4 regions of the Streptomyces sp. NPDC053665 genome follow, and region 2 is predicted to be linked to each of the others. Evidence: riboswitches for the same ligand, from Rfam matches in the RefSeq annotation. Region 2 holds a riboswitch; each other region holds the start of a gene.

Region 1 (5,356 bases), on a different contig from region 2:
TGCGCATATGATGCAAGCGCCTGTAATTGACCGACGCCCATCATTCAGGGGGAACAGCCATGACCCGCCGCTTCCTTTTCGTCCTGGGCAGCGCCCGCTCCGACGGGAACTCCGAGCTGCTGGCCCGCCGGGCCGCCGAGCAGCTGCCGGCCGACGCCGAACAGCAGTGGCTCGACCTGACCGCCCATCCGGTGCCGGACTTCGAGGACCTGCGGCACGACAGCGACCACGTCCGCCCGACCGAGGGCAATGTGGCGCTGCTGCTCGACGCCACGCTCGGGGCGACCGACATCGTGATCGTGTCGCCCCTGTACTGGTACTCGGTCTCCGCGCAGACCAAGCGCTACCTGGACTACTGGTCCGGCTGGCTGCGCACGCCCGGCCTGGACTTCAAGGAGACCCTGGCCGGACGGACGCTGTGGGGCGTCACCGCCCTCGCGCACGAGGAGCAGGTGGTGGCCGACCCGCTGATCGGGACGCTGCACAACTCGGCCGCGTACATGGGGATGCGGTTCGGCGGGGTGCTGCTCGGCAACGGCAGCAAGCCCGGTGACGTGCTCGCCGACACCGAGGCGCTGGCCCGGGCCAAGACGTTCTTCGCCCAGGAGGCTCCGCCCGCGCGGTTCCTGTACGAGAAGTGAGCGCCGGGGGCGCGGCCTGGTGCTCCCGCTCCCCCGGCGCGCCGGTGGGTCACTTCCCCGCGTCGGCCGCCTTCACGAGCGCATCCTTGGTGACCGCGCCGACGTAGAGCCGGCCGTCGTCGGTGACGAGGGCGTTGACCAGGCGGGTCGAGAAGACCGTGCCCGAGCCGAACCTGCCGGTCACCTTGTCGCCGAGCGAGTCGACGAAGTCACCGAGGGCGCCGCCGCCCGCCCCCGCGCCGGAGGGCACGCCCTCGCCGCCGGTGTCGAAGGTGGCGATGGCGTTCCAGCCCTCGCCGATGGTCTTCATGCCGTCGGGGCCCTCGCCGAGGTCCTTCCCGGGCTCCGGGGCGTGCCCGCCCTTGCGGGCGTGCTCCTCGGCGGCCTTGCCGAACTCCTTGCCGGCGTCCTTCTCCTCGGTGACCTTCGCACCCTTGGGCGGGGTGAAGTCGAAGGTGGAGGCGGCCGGCCTGGAGAAGTCGACCTTGGTGAAGCCGGCGTCCACGACGGCCGAACCGCCGCTCGCGGGAACCAGGGTGAACTTCAGCGGCATGCCGGTCTTCGCGTCCACCGCCACGGTGACGGCTCCGATCGTCGAACCGGACTGCTTCGGCTCGACGAGCAGCTTGTAGGCGTCGCGGCCGGCGACCCGCGCGGTGCCGTCCACCGTGACGGAGGTGGTGTCGTCGACGGCCTTCAGCACCTCCTCGGCGAAGTCCTTGGGCGTGGCGGGCGGTTGCTGCTTCTCCGCCTTCGGGCTCTGCGGACCGGTGCCGTGGTAGACCTCGCCGGACGTGCCGTCGTAGGCCCAGACGTCCTTGCCGTTGTGGATGACGCTGTACTCGGCGGCGTTCTCCACCAGGGACAGCTTCTGCCGGTCCGGGCCGTCGGCGGCGACGCGCAGGGTGTGCGTGCCGGAGGCCAGTTCGGTGAGCTTGGTGGTCGGGTCGGCGGAGGAGCCGTCGCCGCCGCCCGCGGCGCCGGAGAGCAGACCGGACTCCAGGCCGCCGAGGTTCGGCAGACCGAGGTCCGTGGTGATCTTCACCGTGCCGGACAGCTGCTCGACGTCCGACTTCGCGATCTTCTCGACGAGCTGCTGGGCGGTGATCTCCGGAAGGTCGGGGTCGCCGGAGTCGGCGAGCGCCGGGACCAGGCCGATCGTCGCGGCCGCCACCCCGATCACGGTGACCGGGACGACGTAGCGGGCGGCCTTGCGCCGCCGGGACTGCCGCTCGTCGGCCTCCCCGCCGGTCGTGCTGTCGTCGGATGCGTACGGTGCCATGTGTGCCCTACCTCCATGGTCGGCGGCGGCCGTCCGTGTCGTCCACGCACTCGTCCGTGAGCCGCCGTTCTCACCCGAACAGGTGAGGAGTGGTGTCTTCCGTGGTTCCCATCTGACCAAATCGGCCGGGCGGATACGTCAGACCGCGGGCTCAACTCCGCGTACTGCTGGGGTATGACACGCGGGGGCGGCTTCTCCCCCGACCCGTAGGGGTCGGGGGGAGGCGGGGCTAACCGGCGCGGTGCACCACGGCGTCGCACAGCTCCAGCAGCGCCGTCTTCGCGGCGCACTCGGGCAGCGGCGCCAGCGCCGAACGGGCGTCCTGGGCGTAGCGGACGGTGTCCTGGCGGGCCTGCTCCAGCGCCGGGTGGGCGCGCAGCAGCCGCAGGGCCTCGGCGTGCCGGGCGTCATCGGTGAGGTCGGAGTCGAGCAGCTCGCACAGGGCGACGTCCTCGGCGAGGCCGAGCCGGGCGGCCCGCTCGCGCAGCCGGAGCACCGGCAGGGTGGGGATGCCCTCGCGCAGGTCGGTGCCGGGGGTCTTGCCGGACTCGTGGGAGTCGGAGGCGATGTCCAGGACGTCGTCCGCGAGCTGGAAGGCGACGCCGAGCCGCTCGCCGTACTGCGTCAGCACGTGCACGACCGTCTCGTCGGCGCCGGACATCATCGCGCCGAAGCGGCAGGACACGGCGATCAGGGAGCCGGTCTTGCCGCCCAGCACGTCGAGGTAGTGCTCGACGGGGTCGCGGCCGTCCTGCGGTCCGGCGGTCTCCAGGATCTGCCCGGTCACCAGCCGTTCGAACGCCTCGGCCTGCACCCGCACGGCCTCCGGGCCGAGATCGGCCAGGATGTGCGAGGCGCGGGCGAAGAGGAAGTCGCCGGTGAGGACCGCGACGGAGTTGCCCCAGCGGGTGTTCGCGCTCTCGACGCCGCGGCGCACGGCGGCCTCGTCCATCACGTCGTCGTGGTACAGCGTGGCGAGGTGGGTGAGCTCGACGACGACCGCCGAGGGCACGATGCCCGGCGCGTGCCGGTCGCCGAACTGGGCGGCGAGCATCACCAGCAGCGGCCTGAACCGCTTGCCGCCGGCGCGCACCAGGTGCTGGGCGGCCTCCGTGATGAAGGGCACCTCGCTCTTGGTGGCCTCGAGCAAGCCTTCCTCGACAGCCGTCAGTCCGGCCTGGACATCGGCTTCCAGAGCCTGGTCCCGCACGCTCAGCCCGAACGGCCCGACGTCGGTCACGAGGGGTCTCCTGTCTGCTGGTGTCTGGCGGTGCTTACGCGGATTGTCGATAGGTCGCTGCCCTCACTCGAGTCAGCGTATCCGGTCACGTTTCGATCACCGCCAGCGCCCATGGTTACAGGCCGGGTGGTATCCGATCAGGACCGCGATGTTTTCGATCAGGTCATAAGAACAGACATTTATCGACTTACCCGGAGCAAGCGGCTCATGCCGGATTTGCCCTTCTGAGTATGCAAATCCTTGTTTGCGGAATTTGCTCCACGAGACGTGATCAGTGAGTTGGGTCACCCCCACCCTTTCACGCCCGACCTTGGAAGGCGACACGTACGGCCGCACCGGGAAAGCGAGTTGAGCCTTGGCGAACGCAAAGGATCAAGGTGCCCCATACCGGTCGACCAAGGTCAACAAGCGTCATATGTGACTCCCGTGCTTGTTCCCGACATGTGCTCTCGCATACGTTCCGGCCCTGTCCGGCGGACGCCGAATCCTGCCACCGCCCGGACACCCATCAACCGATCACTCACGCAGGGCAGGAGCGGGGGACCCAGGTAAGTCGCCGGTCCGCACAGCGGAACGGCTCGGGGTGAAGCCGCGCACGGCACACGGTGCCGTACGCGGCCGGGCACCTCCCGGCCCGAACCCGACAGCTCACCTCGCAGGCGCCGGAGAGGAACATCGCCATGCCCGGACGAGGCACGCACCGTCGCCCCCGAAGGAACCCGATCACCCGTGGTGTCGTCGCAGCCGGCACCGGCGGGGCGGCCCTGGCCCTCCCGCTCCTCGGCGCGGCCCACGCCGTCGCCGCCGAGCCGCAGAGCGCGCCCGCCGCGCACGTCCTGCCGCAGGCCGCCCAGCCCGCGAAGTCGCTCACGTACACCGTGACCAAGGGCGACACGCTCTACCGCATCGCCGACACGTACGACGTCCAGGGCGGCTGGAAGCAGCTGTACAAGGACAACCGCGCCGCCGTCGGCGACAACCCGAAGCTGATCCACCCCGGTCTGAAGCTGAAGGTGAAGGGCGCCGAGGCCGCCGCCCCGGAGAAGAAGGCGACCACGTCGCCGGCCCCGGCCGAGTCGGCCGCGAAGCCCGCCGCCCAGCCGGCCGCGAAGCCCGCCGGCGGCGTCGCCCAGGCCACCCAGGCCTCGACGAAGACCTACGCGGACAACCTGGACGGCTGGATCCGCGAGGCGCTGGACATCATGGCGCAGAAGGGGATCCCGGGCTCCTACGACGGCATCCACCGCAACATCATGCGCGAGTCGTCCGGCAACCCCCTGGCGATCAACAACTGGGACTCGAACGCGGTCGCGGGCACCCCGTCCAAGGGCCTGCTCCAGGTCATCGACCCGACCTTCGCCGCGTACCACGTGGACGGCACCCCCTTCGACCCGTACGACCCGGTCGCCAACATCACGGCGGCCTGCAACTACGCGGCCGACCGCTACGGCTCGATCGACAACGTCAACGGCCCGTACTGAGCCGCCTCGTCCAGCAGTCGCTCGAGGACGACGGCGATGCCGTCGTCCTCGTTCGACGCGGTGACCTCGTCGGCCACCGCCTTCAGCTCGGGATGGGCGTTGGCCATCGCCACCCCGCGGGCGGCCCAGTCGAACATCGGGATGTCGTTGGGCATGTCACCGAAGGCCAGGGTGTCCGCGGGCCGCAGCCCCAGGTGCTCGGCGGCCAGCGCCAGCCCCGTCGCCTTGGTCACCCCGCACGGCTGCAACTCCACCGTGCCCGGCCCGGACATCGTCACCGTCGCCAGTGAGCCGACCACCGACCGGGCCGTCGCCGCCAGTTCGTCGTCCGACAGGTAGGGATGGCGCAGCAGCACCTTGCTGATCGGCTCGCCCCACAGGTCGTCGCGCCGGTCGACCCGCACGGCGGGCAGGGTCGGGTGCGGCATGAGGTAGCCCGGCTCGATCAGCGTCAGGCCGTCCACGCCGTCCTGGTCGACCGCCGCGTACACCTGACCCACTTCGGCCTCGATCTTGCCGAGGGCCGTCTCCGCGAGTTCCCGGTCCAGCGTGATGGACCACAGCAGCCGGTCCGCGCCGGCGTCGTACACCTGCGCGCCCTGCCCGCACACCGCGAGCCCCGTGCAGCGCAGGTCGTCCAGGAGCGGCCGCACTCTCGGCGCCGGGCGGCCCGTCACCACGAGGTGCTGGGCGCCGGCGTCCGCCACCCGCG
Region 2 (5,356 bases):
CCGGCCGCCGCGAGCCGGTCGCAGAGGCGGCTGGCGGTGGGCAGGCCGATGTCCAGCCGCTCCGCCAGGGCGGTGAGGTTGAGTCCGGGTGCGGTCTGCACCGCGCGCAGCGCCCGCAACTGATGCGGGGACAGCCGCAGGGACGCCTCCTGGGCCGCGACCGTCCACAGGGCCGCCAGGCTGTCCACCGCATCGGCGATCTGCGAGGCGACGGCTTCCGGGCCCTCGCCCGGCCCCCTGGCCCGGTGGTCACCGGGCCCGCCGAATCCGGTCACAAAACGGTCACTTTCCATAAGCTCCGGGTGCTGTGGAGGTCGCCCTCTTGCAAAGGCTGTACCCGAAGAGCCGAGCGGCAAGCAGACCGTTGCACGGCCGTCCCCGGCCGGACGGCGGTTCGGCCGGCGCCGAGTTCCGCCGGTGCGGCCGGCGGCGGGGGGTGCCGTCCACGTCCGGCCGGGTGACCGCGTAAGACTTGGCCACGTCCCACTCTGCCCGTCCAGCCCCGTCCCGCCCCACCCGTGCCAGTCCCGCCCGTCCCGTCCAGTCCCGCCCTTCCGACCAGCCGCGGAGCGTCGATGCCTCACCCGTACGTCCTGCTGTCCGCCGCCGTCTCCCTCGACGGCTACCTGGACGACACCGGACCCGAACGCCTGCTCCTGTCGAGCCCGGCCGACTTCGACCGGGTCGACGAGGTGCGCGCGTCCGTCGACGCGATCCTGGTCGGCGCGGGCACGATCCGGGCCGACAACCCCCGCCTCCTGGTCAACTCCCCGCAGCGCCGCGCCGCCCGTGCCGCCGCGGGCCGGTCCGAGTACCCCCTCAAGGTCACCGTCAGCGGCACCGGCGACCTCGACCCGGACGCCAACTTCTGGCACACCGGCGGCGAGAAGGTCCTCTACACCACCGACGAGGGCGCGCGGCGCGCCCGCGCCCTCGGCCTCGCCACCGACGTCGTCCCCCTGGGCGCGCGCCTCGACTGGCGCCGGCTCCTCACCCACCTGCACGACGTGCGGGGCGTGCGGCGGCTGATGGTCGAGGGCGGCGGCCTGATCCACACCCAGCTGCTCACCCAGGAGCTCGCCGACGAGATCCAGCTGGTCCTCGCCCCGCTCTTCGTGGGCGACCCCGCCGCGCCCCGCCTCTTCGGCCCCGGCGGCTACCCGCCCGGCCGGCTGCGGCTGCTCGACACCCGCCGGATCGAGGACGTCGTCCTGATGCGCTACGAACCGACCGCCCCCGGCACCGGGCCGCTCCCGGTCGCCGCCGACCATCACTGGCTGGCCGCGGCCTGCGAGCTGGCGGAGCACTGCCCGCCCTCCGGGACCGCGTTCAGCGTCGGGGCGGTGGTGGTCGCGGCCGACGGCACCGAACTGGCCCGCGGCCACTCACGCGAGGGCGGCGACCCGGTCGTGCACGCCGAGGAGGCGGCCCTGGCCAAGCTCGACCCGGCCGACCCCAGGCTGGCCGGGGCGACCGTCTACAGCAGCCTCGAACCCTGCGCCCGCCGCGCCTCGCGCCCGGCACCCTGCGCCCGGCTGATCCTCGACGCGGGCGTGCGGCGGGTCGTCACGGCCTGGCGCGAGCCGGACACCTTCGTGGCCGGGGCCGACGGCAGCGGAGTCCTGGCCGCCGGGGGAGCGCAGGTCGTCGTCCTGTCCGAGCACGAGGAGCGGGCCAAGGCGCCGAACCGGCATCTGGTGACCTGAGCGCAGCACCGGTACGGGGTGTGCGCGAGGCGTCCCGCGGATGGCGTACACTGGTGAACACAACGACGCGGGGTGGAGCAGCTCGGTAGCTCGCTGGGCTCATAACCCAGAGGTCGCAGGTTCAAATCCTGTCCCCGCTACTGAAGGCCGAGGGCCGGAATCCGAAAGGGTTCCGGCCCTCGATGCGTCGTCCCTCCGGCCTCATGGGCCTTTTCTCTCCGGCCTTCCGGGCCGTTTCCCTCCAGCCGTCGACCGGCCGTCACACACGGTGAGTGAACCGCCTCACAGCGCATAACAACTGACACACCGTCAAGTACCGTGCGAGGCCCGGGAGGCGGTCAACTCGCCCGATTCACCCCGGTCATGGCAGGTTGGTCCGCGCGAAAAAGGTTAATGATCAAGCGGAAGCGCTGGAATACGCACCGCGCCATCCATTAACGTTCGATAACGCAGCGCGGTCGTCCCAGCCGTCACAGAAGGCGGCTCCGTGCGCACGCGCCGAATCCCGCGAGGGAACCGGGGAACCACCACTTGGGGTGAATCGGGCGGATGCCGCCGTGGCAGCACGGCAGGTATACGCGCGTAGGAGACCTTCCTGCTCCGAACCCGTCAGCTAACCCGGTAGGCGAGAAGGAAGGAAAGGAGCACGCCCACGTGGCGTCCAACCGGCCTGCCCCCGCTGCCCCGTTCGCGGCGGACCAGCGCGACCCCGAGACCTTCGGCTTCGGCCGTCAGCGCACCGACGAGGGCCCGTTCCAGGAGTGGAACCCCACCGCGGAGTCCATCCGCCCCGTCCGTGGCCGGCACCGCGTCTCCAAGCAGCGCGGCGGAGGACTCGCCCGCAGCTCCACCGTCCTCGGTGTCGGCGTCATAGCCGCCGTCGGCGCGGGCGGCATGGCCAGCGCCCAGACCGGCAAGCCGCCGGTGTCGATCTCCGTCCCGGACCTTCCCTCGGTGGGTTCCCTCCTCTCGGACGACGACACCCCCGAAGGTTCCGCCACCCCGCTCAGCAGCCTGGGCACCACGACCGCCGAGGCCGAGCCGGGCACCGACGGCGCCGGTGAGGCCCTGCGCGCCCGGATCATGGCCCAGGTCGAGCACCAGCAGGACCAGATCGACACCAAGGCCGCCCAGGACGCCGCGGCCGCCGCCGAGAAGGCGGCCCAGGAGGCCGTCGCCAAGGCCGAGAAGGAGGCCAAGGCCAAGGCCGCCGAGGCGAAGAAGAAGGCGGAGGAGGCGGCCGAGAAGAAGGCCGAGGCCGAGCGGCTCGCCGCCCTCGCGAAGCAGTACACGCTGCCGACCTCCTCGTACACCCTCACCTCCACCTTCGGCCAGGCCGGCGCCTACTGGTCCTCCGGCTACCACACCGGCCTCGACTTCGCCGCCCCCACGGGCACGCCGATCAAGGCGGTCCACAGCGGCACCATCACCGAGGCGGGCTGGAACGGCTCCTACGGCTACAAGACCGTCCTCACCCTCGATGACGGCACCGAGATCTGGTACGCGCACCAGTCGTCGATCGGCGTCAGCGTCGGCCAGAAGGTCGGCACGGGCGACGTCATCGGCCGCGTCGGCGCCACCGGCAACGTCACCGGCGCCCACCTCCACCTCGAAGTCCACTCCAGCGGCTCCGCGAGCGGCATCGACCCCATGGCGTGGCTGCGGGGCAAGGGACTCACCCCGTAGACGCACCGCGCCCGTCGAAGCACCGGCAGCCCTGACGACGACCCCCCGGCGTCAGGGCTGCCGGTTTTCGGTGACCGGGGTGTTTGCCCGGGTTCGTTTGCCCGGGTTTGTTTGCCCGGGTTTTGTGCGGCTCCCGGAATGGGCCGTTCCGTACGGTCGTTGACGCCGGGTATGACTGCTACGACGACTCTGCGCAAGCTCGGCTCCTCCGACCTCGAGGTCTTCCCGCTCGCCCTCGGCGGCAACGTCTTCGGCTGGACCGCCGACGAGGACCGGTCCTTCGCCGTCCTCGACGCCTACACCGCGGCCGGTGGCAACTTCGTCGACACCGCCGACGTCTACTCGGCGTGGGTCGACGGCAACCGGGGCGGTGAGTCCGAGACCATCCTCGGCCGGTGGCTCCGGGCGCGCGGGAACCGCTCCGAGGTCGTCGTCGCCACGAAGGTGAGCCAGCACCCCGACTTCCAGGGGCTGTCCGCCGCCACCATCAAGGCCGCCGCCGACGCCTCCCTGCGCCGGCTGGGTACCGACCACATCGACCTGTACTACACCCACTACGACCGGCCCGAGGTGCCCGTCGAGGAGATCATCGGCGCCCTCGACGCGCTCGTGAAGGCCGGCAAGGTGCGGCACATCGCCGCCTCCAACATCTCCGCGGAGCGGCTGCGGGAGTCCCTGGAGTTCTCCGACCGCGAGGGACTGGCCCGCTACGTCGCCCTCCAGCCCCACTACAACCTGGTCTCCCGCGACACCTACGAGGGCGGGCTCCAGGACCTCGCCGAGCGCAGCGGCCTCGCGGCCGTGCCGTACTACGCCCTCGCGTCGGGCTTCCTCACGGGCAAGTACCGGCCCGGCACGACCGTCGAGAGCGCGCGGGCCGGGGGCGCGGCCAGGCACCTGGAGACGGAGCGCGGGCGCCGGGTGCTCGACGCGCTCGACGAGATCGCCGCGGCGCACGAGGTGCCGGTGGCGACGGTCGCCCTGGCGTGGCTCGCCGCCCGGCCGACCGTCGTCGCGCCGATCGCCTCCGCGCGGACGGTGGAGCAGCTGCCGGCGCTGGTGGGGGTGGCGCGGCTGACCCTGACGGAGGCGGAGACCGCCCGGCTCGACGAGGCCTCCGCCTGACGGAGCGAGGGGGAGCGGCGGCTCAGCGACGGCTGCGTGGCGGCTCAGCGGCGGCTGCGTGGTGGCTGCGTGGTGGCTGAGTGGTGGCTGCGTGGTGGCTGAGCGGCGGTTTTGGAGCGGCTCAGTAGCGGCTCCGTGGCGGCTCAGGAGCGGTAGGGGTTGTACGCCGGGTGGGGAGCCGGCCGGTGGGGCTGGCCGTACGCGCCGTGCGCGCTGTTTGCGCCGTATGCGCCGTACACCCCGTGCACCGGCCAGGGCGGCGCCATCGCCGGGGGTGGCGGGGAGGTCACCCGGGCCGCGTGGACCAGGGCCGGGCGGGCCGCCTCCCGGCGCCGCCACAGCTCGCCGAGCAGTTCCTGCTCGCGGACGGTGAACCCGGCGCCGGCCCGGCCGCGGCGGGCCCGGTGCCGGAGGAACGCGAGGGACGTCGCGTACGCCTCGTACCGGGCCACCTCGCGCGCCGCGGCCCTGCCCGCGTGGCGCCGGGCGTGGGCGCGGGCGATCCGCCGGGCCCGCATCGAGCCCAGCGCGTACGGCTCCGCCGGGTCCAGCCAGCCGGCCACCGCGTACGCGGGCAACTCCTCGCGCACGGTCCGCAGCTCCCGTTGCCGGGTCCAGATCACCAGCCAGGTCAGCAGGCCGAAGATCGGCACCATGAACGCCGCGTACACGGCGAAGAAGCCGTACTCGCCGAACGACGCGGAGCCGTTCCACATCGCGTGCATGCCCATCGCCAGCAGCAGCCCGGCGAGCGGGAACGCCACCCGGCGGAACCGGGCGCGGTCCCCGGCGAGCGCGGCGACGCCGAAGCCGATGCCGGTGAGGACCGTGAACAGGGG
Region 3 (5,356 bases), on a different contig from region 2:
CAGCTGTCCAACCGGCACGAGCTCACCCGCTGGGCGACGGCCCGCCGGCTGGTGTGAGCCCGCAGGCTGGTGCGATCCCGCCGGTCGGTGTGAGCCCGCGGGCAGGTGCCGGCCCGCCCGCTCACGCCACCCGTGTCGCCCCCGCGAAGGGCATCTCGTCGAGCGGGGCGACGCGGACCGGGGCGGACGGGTTCGGGGCGTGGATCATCCGCCCGTCGCCGACGTAGATGCCGACGTGGCTGATCCCGGCGTAGAAGAAGACCAGGTCGCCGGGGAGGAGTTCGGAGCGGGAGACGCGGCGCCCGGCGGCGATCTGGGAGTACGTGGTGCGCGGCAGGGAGACGCCCGCCGAGCGGTAGGCGGCCTGGACGAGCCCGGAGCAGTCGAAGGCGTTCGGGCCGGTCGCGCCCCAGACGTAGGGGCTGCCGAGTTTGGCGTAGGCGTAGGAGACGGCGGCGGCCGCCCGCGGGCCCGGCGCCCGGGCCGTGGCGGATCCGGGAGGGGCGAGGGTGTCCCGCGCGCCGGCCGAGCGGGTCGCGCGGTCGGATGATCCGCCCACCTGGGAACGTTCCTGCGGAGTCAGCCGGGACAGCAGCTGCCGTGCGGAGTCCAGCTTGCCGGTGACGGCCGTCCGGTGGCGCTTCAGCTCCGCCTGCCGTGCCTTGAGGGAGGCCAGCTCGACGCGGGCGGCACCGCGCAGCTGCTCGATCTCGCGGAGCCGGCTGCGCACCCGCCGGACGGCGGCACTCTGCCGGTCGCCCGCCCGCTCGACGAACTCCGCGTTCTCCAGATAGCGGTCGGGGTCGTCGGACAGGGCCAGCTGCATCGCCGGGTCCAGGCCACCGGAGCGGTACTGCGCGGCGGCGACCGAGCCGAGCGCCTGCCGGGCCGCGTCGAGCCGTTCCTGCGAGCGGGCCGCCCGGTCCTGCAACCCCCTCAGCCGCTGCCGGGCCCCGTCCGCCTGCTCCTTCGCGCCGTTGTACTTCTCGGTGGCGGCCTCCGCCTGCCGGTACAGCCTGGCCACTTCCGCCCTGACCTGGCCGGGGGTGCGCTGCGGTTCGGCGTGCCCGGTTCCGTCGAAGCCCGTCGCCGTCGCCGCGGAGGCGAGCGCGATCGTGGCGGCCGTACGGGCCGTGCCGCCGGCCATGGGGCGTTGTCGGGGCTTGCGGTGCGCTGCCACCTGGGGGCCACGTCCTTTCCTCGACCGCCGGTGGGGGTGTGCGGTCGCCGGGAGCGGACGGGCGGCCTGCGCGTCCGGCGGCGGCCCGCACAGGGGAGACGGGCCGCCGCCGGACTTTTCTCGGCGGTGGTGTCCGACTGCCGCCCCTGGCCCGGGCGGCGGTGGGGAGCCGGTCACCTGGTGAAGGACGGTAGAGGTGCGCGTGCGGCCCTCGTGGCGGGTGTGCGGAACTGTCCCCGGAGGACCGGTGGTGACCGTATGCGACCAAGATCCCGCCTCGGCCTCCCTCGCTTCACTCAGCGTGATGACCGATGCCGGGGATCATGGGCGAACGACCGTGATCGGGTGCTATGGGGCGCATATATGCACCACCGGGCCGATTCCGGGTGGCCGGGCCGGAGCCGGATCGCCGGGCTCGGGATGCCGGGCCGGTGTCGGGCGGCCGGACGGGCCCTGGCTAGGCTCCGGCCTCATGGACGTCCTCATCCACCTCTTCGTCGGCCTGCACATCATCGGCATCGCCTCGCTCCTGGGCGGCTTCCTCACCCAGATGAAGGCGATGGGCGAGGGTACGGCCCGCTTCACGCCCGCGATGCTGCACGGCGCACTGACCATGCTGGTCACCGGCGTGGCCCTGGTCGGCCTCAACCAGGCCGACGACCAGTCCGTGAACAACATCAAGATCGGCGTGAAGCTGGCGCTCCTGGTCGTGATCCTCGGCCTGGTCTACGTGAAGCGCGACGAGGAGCGGGTGGACAAGGGCCTGTTCGGTCTGGTCGGACTGCTCACCACGGCCAACGTCTTCATCGCCGTGCTCTGGACCTGACCCGGGAGGGCCGGGCGCCGGCCCGGGCCGAGGCGGCCGCCCAGACGGTGCAGGCGAGCCACGCGGCCACGGCCGCCCACAGCAGCGCCTGGCCGGCGACGTCCAGCCAGGCGACGTCGAGCGCCGTGGCGACCTCCAGGGTGGCCGTCGCCGTCACGGCCCAGCAGAACACGGTCGCCCAGCGCCGCGCGTCGTAGTGGTGCCGCGGCCAGAACAGCTCGGCGACCAGCAGGGCGACGCAGGCGACCGCGGCGAGCACGAGCAGGGTGACGGCGGTGTTGCGCAGGGCGTCGCCGTCGTCCTCGTTCCACAGGTAGAGGCGGGAGCTGTCGGCGGACAGCAGTTGCGCCCCGGCCAGCGCCGAGACCGCCAGCGCGCCCTCCGCGAACCAGTGGTCGCCGCGCCCCTCCTCCACCTGCCGTGGCTGGAAGCGGAACAGGGCGAAGCCGTACAGCGCGAGCCCCAGCCACAGCAGCACCAGGGCCGCGTGGGCCGGCCAGGCCAGCGACTCGGCCGCGGCCAGGGCCGCCGCCAGCACGGCGAGGCACTGGGTGGCCACACACCGCAGGAACACCGTTCCCCGCCGGCCGCCGACCTCCACGGCCAGCAGCACCGCCCAGACCAGCGCGGACAGGGCCAGCAGCGCCCAGCCCACGGACCGCAGACCCGCGGCGGTGAAACCGGTGCCGAGGAGGGCGGCGGCCGCCGCGGTGGTGAACACCGCCGGCACCTCCGCCCGCCACGCGCCGCGTGCCCGCTGCAGCAGGCTCACGGCCGACACCAGCCACGCCCCGCAGGCCAGGGCCAGCACGACGCGGGAGAGGGTGGCGTGACCCGCGGAGTCGAGACCGACCGACACGGTGCCGGTCGCCAGCGCATACGTCGCCCACCAGGTGGCAAACGGGGAGGGACCGGACATAGCGCCGATGCTAGAGAGCAACGCGCGCCGGAGGTGAGGGGCACGCGCGCGTGCCCCTCAAAAACGTCCGTGTCCGCTCAGGCGGGCCGCACCACGCTGTGGATCGCCGACTCGCCGTCGTAGTAGACCGACTCCTCGCGCACGTACGTGCCCGGCTTCGGCGCGTGGATCATCATGCCGTTGCCGATGTACAGCCCGACGTGCGTGACGTCGTCGTAGAAGAAGACCAGGTCGCCCGGCCGGGCCTGGGACACCGGGACGGTGGTGCCGGCGTCGACCTGGTCGTAGGTCGTGCGCGGGAGGGTGACGCCGGCGGCCTTCCAGGCGGCCTGGGTGAGGCCCGAGCAGTCGTAGGAGCCGGGACCGACGGCACCCCAGACGTACGGCTTGCCGATCTGGGCGCGCGCGAACGCCAGGGCCTTGTCCGCCTTGGTGGCGTACGAGGAGTCCACCGGGGCCGGCGTGGAGGGCGAGCCGGAGTCCTGCGACGGCGAGCCGCTCTCCTGCCGGGGGGCCTCCTCGCGCTGGGTCTGCTCCTGCGCGGTCTGCTGCCGGGCCAGCTCGGCGGCCCGGCGGGCGGCTTCCCGCTGCTTCTCCTGCTCGATGGCCGCGAGCCGCGCCTTCTCCTCGGCGGTCAGCCGCGACATCAGCGCGCGGGCGTCGGCCAGCTTGCGCTGGACGGTCGCCTTGGCCGCCTTCAGGTCGCCCTGGGCGTCGGTGAGCTTCTCCAGGCTCTCGGTGGCCTCCCGGCGCTTCGTCATCGTCTCGGACTGCTGGGTGACGAAGTCGTCGACCGCTTCCTTCTGGCGGCCGGTCATCCGGTCCATCAGCTGGGTCTGGTCGAAGTAGTCCTGCGGGGTGTCCGCGAGCAGGAACGTCGCCGTCTCCGGCGCGGCCGCCCCCGTGCGGTACTGGGCGGAGGCGTAGGAGCCGAGCTTCTCGCGCGCCTCGTTGAGCTTCCCGGCGCGCTGCGCGACGTCGTCGAGGAGGGTGTCGACGCGCTTGCGCTGCTTGGCGGTCTTCTCCTTGGCCCCGTTGTACTTCTCGGTCGCCGACTCGGCCTGGCGGTACAGGTCGTCGACTTTCTTCTCGACTTCTTCGAGGCTGGGCTTGTCGTCGGCCTCGGGGGCGGCGTTGGCCGACTGGGACAGCAGGGCCACGGAGGTGAGGGCCGCCGTTGCCAGGGCGGGGGTCCGTATGCCTGCCACGCGCGAACCGGTGGGACGCGACTTGCGGTGCGACGCCAAGGGAGGCGACTCCTTCCATCGTCCGCCTACCGGGTTAGCTGTCGGGTTCGGGCGGGTGGTTCGGAAGGGTTGCCCTACGGCCTTCTCCGGATCAGGAGGCGGGCCGATTCACCCCGGGGTTCTCGGTTGGGTCCCCGGCTCCGGCTGCCGCTGCGGCACACCGGACTCGGCGGAGGCCGCGCGGCCCGGCGACGTTCGCCGGAAACGGTCGTGCGGCCTGGTCGCACGGTAGCCAACTCGTGTGGCCTCTGTGAAGGTTGATGGGTGATATGCCCGATACATTTTCGTGACCTTCCCGGGGAGCGTTGCTCGGAGTGAACGATCCAGGCGGCTCGGTCCTGATTTGCCCGGGATTGTTGCGGACATAGCGGAACGTGATCATGCGGCGCTGGAGGGTGACATCGCGCCACGGGCCCGGCCGCCCCGCCGGTGCCCGGGGCGATGTCTCCGGGGTGGCGGCGGACTGTCAGTGGGGCGCCCTAGACTCGGAGAGCGATGAGCAGCCTCTTTGACGACAACTTCCTGGCGAGCCTCCAGGCCCAGCGGGGCCCCGCGGACGAGCCCCCGCCGCCCCCCGAGGACGATCACGCTCCGGAGCCGCTTCCGGACGATCTGTTCGGCGGGAAGTTCGACGTGCCGCCGGACCGCGACACCCACTACCGGGACGGCGCCCCCCGCCCGGTGATCGACGCCGCCGCGCTGCTGGAAGGGCTCAACGACAACCAGCGGGCCGCCGTCGTCCACTCCGGCTCCCCGCTGCTCATCGTCGCCGGCGCCGGCTCCGGCAAGACCCGCGTGCTCACCCACCGCATCGCCCACCTGCTGGCCGAGCGGCACGTGCACCCGGGGCAGATCCTCGCGATCACCTTCACCAACAAGGCCGCCGGCGAGATGAAGGAGCGCGTCGAGCAGCTCGTCGGCCCGCGCGCCAACGCCATGTGGGTCATGACCTTCCACAGCGCGTGCGTGCGCATCCTGCGCCGGGAGAGCAAGAAGCTCGGCTTCACCTCCTCCTTCTCGATCTACGACGCCGCCGACTCCAAGCGCCTCATGGCCCTGGTCTGCCGCGACCTGGACCTCGACCCCAAGCGCTTCCCGCCCAAGTCCTTCAGCGCCAAGATCAGCAACCTGAAGAACGAGCTGATCGACGAGGAGGACTTCGCCGCCCAGGCCACCGACGGTTT
Region 4 (5,356 bases), on a different contig from region 2:
GCGTCGCGCAGCCGCTCGACGCGCTCGCGCGCCTGCTGCTGCTCGCGTTGCAGGTCCTCGATCTCGGCGCGCTGGGAGACGTACTGGCGCATCGGCCAGGCCAGGGCCACGATCAGCGAGCACAGCACCAGCGCGAGCAGCGCCGCCCGGCCGGTCAGCCGGGAGCGGCGGGCCTGGCGCCTGGTCTGGGAGCGGTAGACCCGGGCCGCGGTCTGCTCACCGAGCAGCCGGATCCTGGTCGCGGTGGAGAACCGGTCCCGGTCCTTCACGGCCATGTCAGTCCGCCTCCCGCTCCACCGTCATACGCGCGTACGTCCCCGGACACGGTACGGGACCGAGTCCGGGGACGTACGTACGACGCTGCTGCCGACGAGCCGGGTCTGTCGCCGTCAGCCCTTGAAGCGCGGGAAGGCGCTGCGGCCGGCGTAGACCGCGGCGTCGTCGAGGATCTCCTCGATGCGCAGCAGCTGGTTGTACTTGGCGACGCGCTCGGAGCGGGCCGGGGCGCCGGTCTTGATCTGGCCGCAGTTGGTGGCGACGGCCAGGTCGGCGATGGTGACGTCCTCGGTCTCGCCGGAGCGGTGGGACATCATGCACTTGAAGCCGTTGCGCTGGGCGAGCTCCACGGCGTCCAGGGTCTCGGTCAGCGAGCCGATCTGGTTCACCTTCACCAGCAGGGCGTTGGCGGCGCCCTCCTCGATGCCGCGGGCGAGACGCTCGGGGTTGGTGACGAACAGGTCGTCGCCGACGAGCTGGACCTTGTCACCGAGCTTGGCGGTGATGGTCTTCCAGCCCTCCCAGTCGTCCTCGAACAGCGGGTCCTCGATGGAGACGAGCGGGTACGCGTCCACGAGCTCCGCGTAGTACTCGGTCATCTCGGCCGCCGAGCGCTCCTTGCCCTCGAAGGTGTAGACGCCGTCCTTGTAGAACTCGGAGGCGGCCACGTCGAGCGCGAGGGCGATCTGCTCGCCGGGGGTGTAGCCGGCTTCCTTGATGGCCTCGAGGATGAGGTCGAGGGCCTCGCGGTTGGAGCCGAGGTTCGGGGCGAAGCCGCCCTCGTCGCCGAGGCCGGTGGCCAGGCCCTTGCCCTTCAGGACCTTCTTCAGCGTGTGGTAGACCTCGGCGCCCCAGCGCAGGGCCTCGGAGAAGGACTCCGCGCCGATCGGCGCGATCATGAACTCCTGGATGTCCACGTTGGAGTCGGCGTGCGAGCCGCCGTTCAGGATGTTCATCATCGGCACCGGCAGCAGGTGCGCGTTCGGGCCGCCCAGGTAGCGGAACAGCGGCAGGTCGCTGGCCTCGGAGGCGGCGTGGGCGACGGCGAGGGAGACGCCGAGGATGGCGTTGGCGCCGAGCGAGCCCTTGTTGTCGGTGGCGTCCAGGTCGAACATCGCCTGGTCGATCAGGCGCTGCTCGGTGGCGTCGTAACCGACCAGCTCCGGGCCGATCTGCTCGATGACCGCGAGGACGGCCTTCTCCACACCCTTGCCGAGGTAGCGGTTCGAGTCGCCGTCGCGGAGCTCGATGGCCTCGAAGGCGCCCGTGGAGGCGCCGGACGGGACGGCGGCACGGCCGGTGCTGCCGTCGTCGAGGCCGACCTCGACCTCGACCGTGGGGTTGCCTCGGGAGTCCAGGATTTCCCGGGCTACGACGACGTCGATGGACGGCACGAGCATCTCCTTCTTATGTGACGCGGTGACGCGGGTCGCGTGGACCCGGCGGGGTGCGGGCCCGGTGGCTCGCGACATGAGCCTAACCGGCCCGGGGCGATCGGCCACCGGGTCGCCCACCCCATGGACAGAACCGAGAGTAAATTGTTTCCGAACGGAACAAAGGCGGTTCGCCGCAACGGGCCGAAACTCGGCCCCCGGAGCCCGGGCGGACATGACCCCGCCCCGGTGCGTACGGGGGAACGCGCACCGGGGCGGGGAGCCCGTGGGGACGGGGGTCCCGCCCGTGCGGCGGGGGGCCGCCTGTCAGGGCGAGGGCCTCCCGCGAGGGCGGGGCCGCCGGGCGGCCGGACCGCGGGTGTGCGGTGCGGACCGCCCTGCGGCGGTGGGAGCTGCTGCTTACTTCAGGTGCAGCTGCTGGCCCGGGTAGATGAGGTTGGCGTCCTCGACGATGTCCTTGTTCAGCCGGAACAGCTTCTCCCAGCCGCCCTTGACCTTCTCCTCGGCCGCGATCGAGCTGAGGGTGTCGCCCTTGACGACCTTGTACTCGCCGTCGCCCTTCTTGACCTTCTTGCCGGTCGGGGTGGTGACGGTCTTCTTGGCGGCCGGGCGCTCGTCGGAACGGGAGGCCGGCTGCTGCTCGGTCTCGCGGGACTCGGTGCCCTGCTGGTTCTGCTGGCTCTGCTGGTTCTGCTGCGAGGAGCCGGCGGAGCTGCCGGAGTCGGTGGAACCGCCGCCGGTGTAACCGGCGCTCGACAGGCCCTTGCCGCAGACCGGCCAGGCACCCTTGCCCTGGCTGGCGAGGACCTTCTCGGCGATCTCGATCTGCTGCGCCTTCGAGGCCTTGTCGGCGGTGGAGGCGTACTGCGTGCCGCCGTAACCGGCCCACGTGGAGGCGGAGAACTGCAGACCGCCGTAGTAGCCGTTGCCGGTGTTGATGGACCAGTTGCCGCCGGACTCGCACTGGGCGACGGCGTCCCACTCGGAGGCGGTGGCGGCGGAGGCGTTGCCGGCCGCCATCAGCGGAGCGGCGACGGCGGCGGAGGCGACACCGGCGACGGCGATGGCGCGAGTGGCCTTGGACGGACGACGGTGCTTGCCCTTGCCGGAAAACAGCATGGATGGATCCCCTCACCGACGCCTGCGAGGTGAGCTGTCGGGTTCGGGCCGGTTGAGTTGCCCGGCCACGTCCCTCACGGGACGCGGCTCCACCCCTAGCCCTTCCGGCTCAACGAGCCGGTCGGGCACCTACCTTGGGTCCCCCGCTCCTGCCTACGGCGCTTGACGCGACGACTGTTCCCGTACGGCCGCTGGCAGGATTCGGCGTTGCGGCCGCCGGGGCTCGCGGTGGCGAGCGGTCACGACCGTAGACAGGCGATCGCCGGAATTTCAAAGACGATCAAGGCTTCTGAGACCTATCTCTCACCACGTTTATACGGGACATAGGCCGCGAAACATGGCGTGAACTCGCGTCGATTCGGGGCGACTTCCGCCGCCGTTCCCGCACTGCCCGAACGGCTACTTCCCGTCCGTTTCGTCCTCTGCGGTAAGCGTCTGACCGGGCAGAACGGGCTCCGCATCGCTGTCGGCGGCCTTCTCGCCCCCGGCGTACAACTCGTCCCATCCCCCGTCGATCCGGAGGGAGTCGGCGATGGACCAGGCGCTGTCCCCGACGCCGACGATGTAGGCGCCCTCCGACTTCTCGTCGGAGCCCTTCTCGTCGCGCGAGGCGTGGCGCCCCGAGGACCCGTTCGCAGCGCCGTCCGCGGACTCGGTGCTCTCGTCGGCACTGGGGCCGCGGTGCCGGCCGGAACCGGTGTCCGCCGCGGCCGAGGAGCCGTCGCTCGGGCGGGACTTGCCGGATGCCTCGCTCTCGGGCGTGGCCGACCGCGAGCCGGCCGACCCCCGATCGGCACTGCGAGAGGCGCGCGATGTACCGGAATCATCCGATTCGCCCCGAGATGCCGACGAAGCGTCAGGTGACGCCGAGCCGGACGGGGAAGACGACGGGGACGATGCGGACGGGGAGGGCGAGGCGGAGGACCCGGAGGATCCGAGCGAGTCGAGCAGTCCGGGCGAGTCCGTCGGAGCGGAGTCACCGGACGAGCCGGACGAGCCGGACGCATCGCCCGAACCCGACGCACCCTTCTCGAGGCCGGAGAGGAGCCCGCAGGTGTGCCAGGCGCCGACCCCCTGTTCGGCGAGGATTCTCTCGGCCACGGCTATCTGCTGCGAACGGCTGGCCAGATCGGCGCTCGCGGCGTAGTCGAGACCGCCGTGACTCTCCCAGTCCTCCTGGGAGAGCGCGAGGCCGCCGTAGTAGCCGTTGCCGCTGTTCTGGCTCCAGGCCCCGCCGGTCTCGCAGTCCGCGATCCGGTCCCAGGTGGCGCCGTCCGCAGCGCTGGCACCGGAGGCCCCGAGGAGCGGGATCGCGATGGCGGAGCCGGTCACTCCGGCCGCGACGAGGAGAGCCGGAGCCTGGCGGGGGCGACGGTGACGACCGTTCCCGGAGAGCATACGGAGACCTTTCGCAAGACAGCAGTGACCCGCGCGGCGCCGTCTCCGGGCCGCGTTGATGGGTGAACGTATAGGCAGACGATCACTTGTCACAAGTTCATGCCGCGCAGATCACGTGAAGATCACAGACATGACGGCGTGTCATGTTTGGCGGGAGCGCTCGCTGGTCATGGCGGCCGTCACACCGGAGTGAACTCCACCGGGAGGGTCCGCAGCCCCCGCATGATGAGCCCGCCGCGCCAGCGCAGCTCGTCCGGGTCGGCCGCGAGCCGGAGGTCGGGCAGGCGCGTCAGCAGCGTGGCGAGGGCGGTCTGGCCCTCCAGCCGGGCTAGCGGGGCGCCGAGACAGTAGTGGATGCCGTGGCCGTACCCGAGGTGCTGGTTGTCCCGGCGGGACAGGTCCAGCGTGTCCGGCTCGGCGAACCGCTCCGGGTCCCGGTCCGCGGCCGCCAGCACCACCAGGACCGGGTCGCCGGCCTCGATGCGCTGCCCGCCGACCGTCAGCGGCTGCGTGGCGAAGCGCCAGGTCGCGAGCTCGACGGGGCCGTCGTAGCGCAGCAGTTCCTCCACGCCGGTGGCCAGCAGGTCCTGCTCCCCGGCGGCGAGGGACGCCTGGAGGCGGGCCCGCTGCCCGGGGTGGGTGAGCAGGGCGTAGGTGCCGTTGCCGATGAGGTTGACGGTCGTCTCGAACCCGGCGAACAGCAGGATGAACGCCATGGCCGCCGCCTCGTTCTCGGTGAGGTGCTCACCGTGGTCGGAGGCGCGGATGAGCCCGGAGATGAGGTCCTCGCCGGGGGCCGGTTCGTCGGGCAGCACCTGGCGCTTGCGGTGGATCAGCTCGGCGAGGTAGCCGCGCATCTTCTTCACCGAGCGGGCGACGCCGCCGCGGGGCCCGCCCTGGTGACGGATCATCATGCCCGCCCAGACGCGGAAGTCGTCCTGGTCCTCGCGGGGGACGCCTAGCAGGTCGCAGATGGCGTAGATGGGCAGCGGGAAGGCGAACTCGTGGATGAGGTCCGCCGACCCCGTCCGCGCGAACCGGTCGATGAGGCCGTCGGTCAGCTCCTGCACCCGGGGGGCGAACTCGGCGACCCGGCGGGGCGTGAACGCCTTGGACACCAGCCGCCGCAGCCGGGTGTGGTCCGGCGGGTCGATGTTCAGCAGGTGCGT

The links. Region 2 has a riboswitch for cyclic di-AMP ahead of ACZ6ZN_RS20135 (M23 family metallopeptidase). Riboswitches for the same ligand answer to the same signal wherever they lie in the genome.
Region 1: it holds a riboswitch for cyclic di-AMP, as region 2 does, so the genes downstream of both, ACZ6ZN_RS13505 (transglycosylase SLT domain-containing protein) here and ACZ6ZN_RS20135 (M23 family metallopeptidase) in region 2, are expected to answer to the same signal.
Region 3: it holds a riboswitch for cyclic di-AMP, as region 2 does, so the genes downstream of both, ACZ6ZN_RS14345 (C40 family peptidase) here and ACZ6ZN_RS20135 (M23 family metallopeptidase) in region 2, are expected to answer to the same signal.
Region 4: it holds a riboswitch for cyclic di-AMP, as region 2 does, so the genes downstream of both, ACZ6ZN_RS26195 (transglycosylase family protein) here and ACZ6ZN_RS20135 (M23 family metallopeptidase) in region 2, are expected to answer to the same signal.

The regions. Positions count from the first base shown of each region.
Region 1 is NZ_JBVJKK010000003.1:128,712-134,067, reverse strand. It holds gene ACZ6ZN_RS13525 (amidase family protein) at 1-11, shown strand, start outside; gene ACZ6ZN_RS13520 (flavodoxin family protein) at 60-641, shown strand; gene ACZ6ZN_RS13515 (LolA family protein) at 691-1,923, opposite strand; gene ACZ6ZN_RS13510 (polyprenyl synthetase family protein) at 2,153-3,163, opposite strand; cyclic di-AMP (ydaO/yuaA leader) riboswitch at 3,671-3,840, shown strand; gene ACZ6ZN_RS13505 (transglycosylase SLT domain-containing protein) at 3,844-4,644, shown strand; gene ACZ6ZN_RS13500 (HAD family hydrolase) at 4,608-5,356, opposite strand, start outside.
Region 2 is NZ_JBVJKK010000005.1:21,029-26,384, reverse strand. It holds gene ACZ6ZN_RS20150 (MarR family winged helix-turn-helix transcriptional regulator) at 1-275, opposite strand, end outside; gene ACZ6ZN_RS20145 (dihydrofolate reductase family protein) at 576-1,706, shown strand; tRNA gene ACZ6ZN_RS20140 (tRNA-Met) at 1,773-1,846, shown strand; cyclic di-AMP (ydaO/yuaA leader) riboswitch at 2,193-2,348, shown strand; gene ACZ6ZN_RS20135 (M23 family metallopeptidase) at 2,361-3,392, shown strand; gene ACZ6ZN_RS20130 (aldo/keto reductase) at 3,564-4,517, shown strand; gene ACZ6ZN_RS20125 (PrsW family intramembrane metalloprotease) at 4,661-5,356, opposite strand, start outside.
Region 3 is NZ_JBVJKK010000003.1:295,088-300,443, forward strand. It holds gene ACZ6ZN_RS14325 (LuxR C-terminal-related transcriptional regulator) at 1-57, shown strand, start outside; gene ACZ6ZN_RS14330 (C40 family peptidase) at 122-1,180, opposite strand; gene ACZ6ZN_RS14335 (hypothetical protein) at 1,653-2,006, shown strand; gene ACZ6ZN_RS14340 (SLAC1 family transporter) at 1,984-2,925, opposite strand; gene ACZ6ZN_RS14345 (C40 family peptidase) at 3,003-4,172, opposite strand; cyclic di-AMP (ydaO/yuaA leader) riboswitch at 4,181-4,354, opposite strand; gene pcrA (DNA helicase PcrA) at 4,668-5,356, shown strand, end outside.
Region 4 is NZ_JBVJKK010000007.1:82,877-88,232, forward strand. It holds gene ACZ6ZN_RS26185 (FtsB family cell division protein) at 1-275, opposite strand, end outside; gene eno (phosphopyruvate hydratase) at 390-1,670, opposite strand; gene ACZ6ZN_RS26195 (transglycosylase family protein) at 2,070-2,789, opposite strand; cyclic di-AMP (ydaO/yuaA leader) riboswitch at 2,794-2,960, opposite strand; gene ACZ6ZN_RS26200 (transglycosylase family protein) at 3,189-4,187, opposite strand; gene ACZ6ZN_RS26205 (cytochrome P450 family protein) at 4,367-5,356, opposite strand, start outside.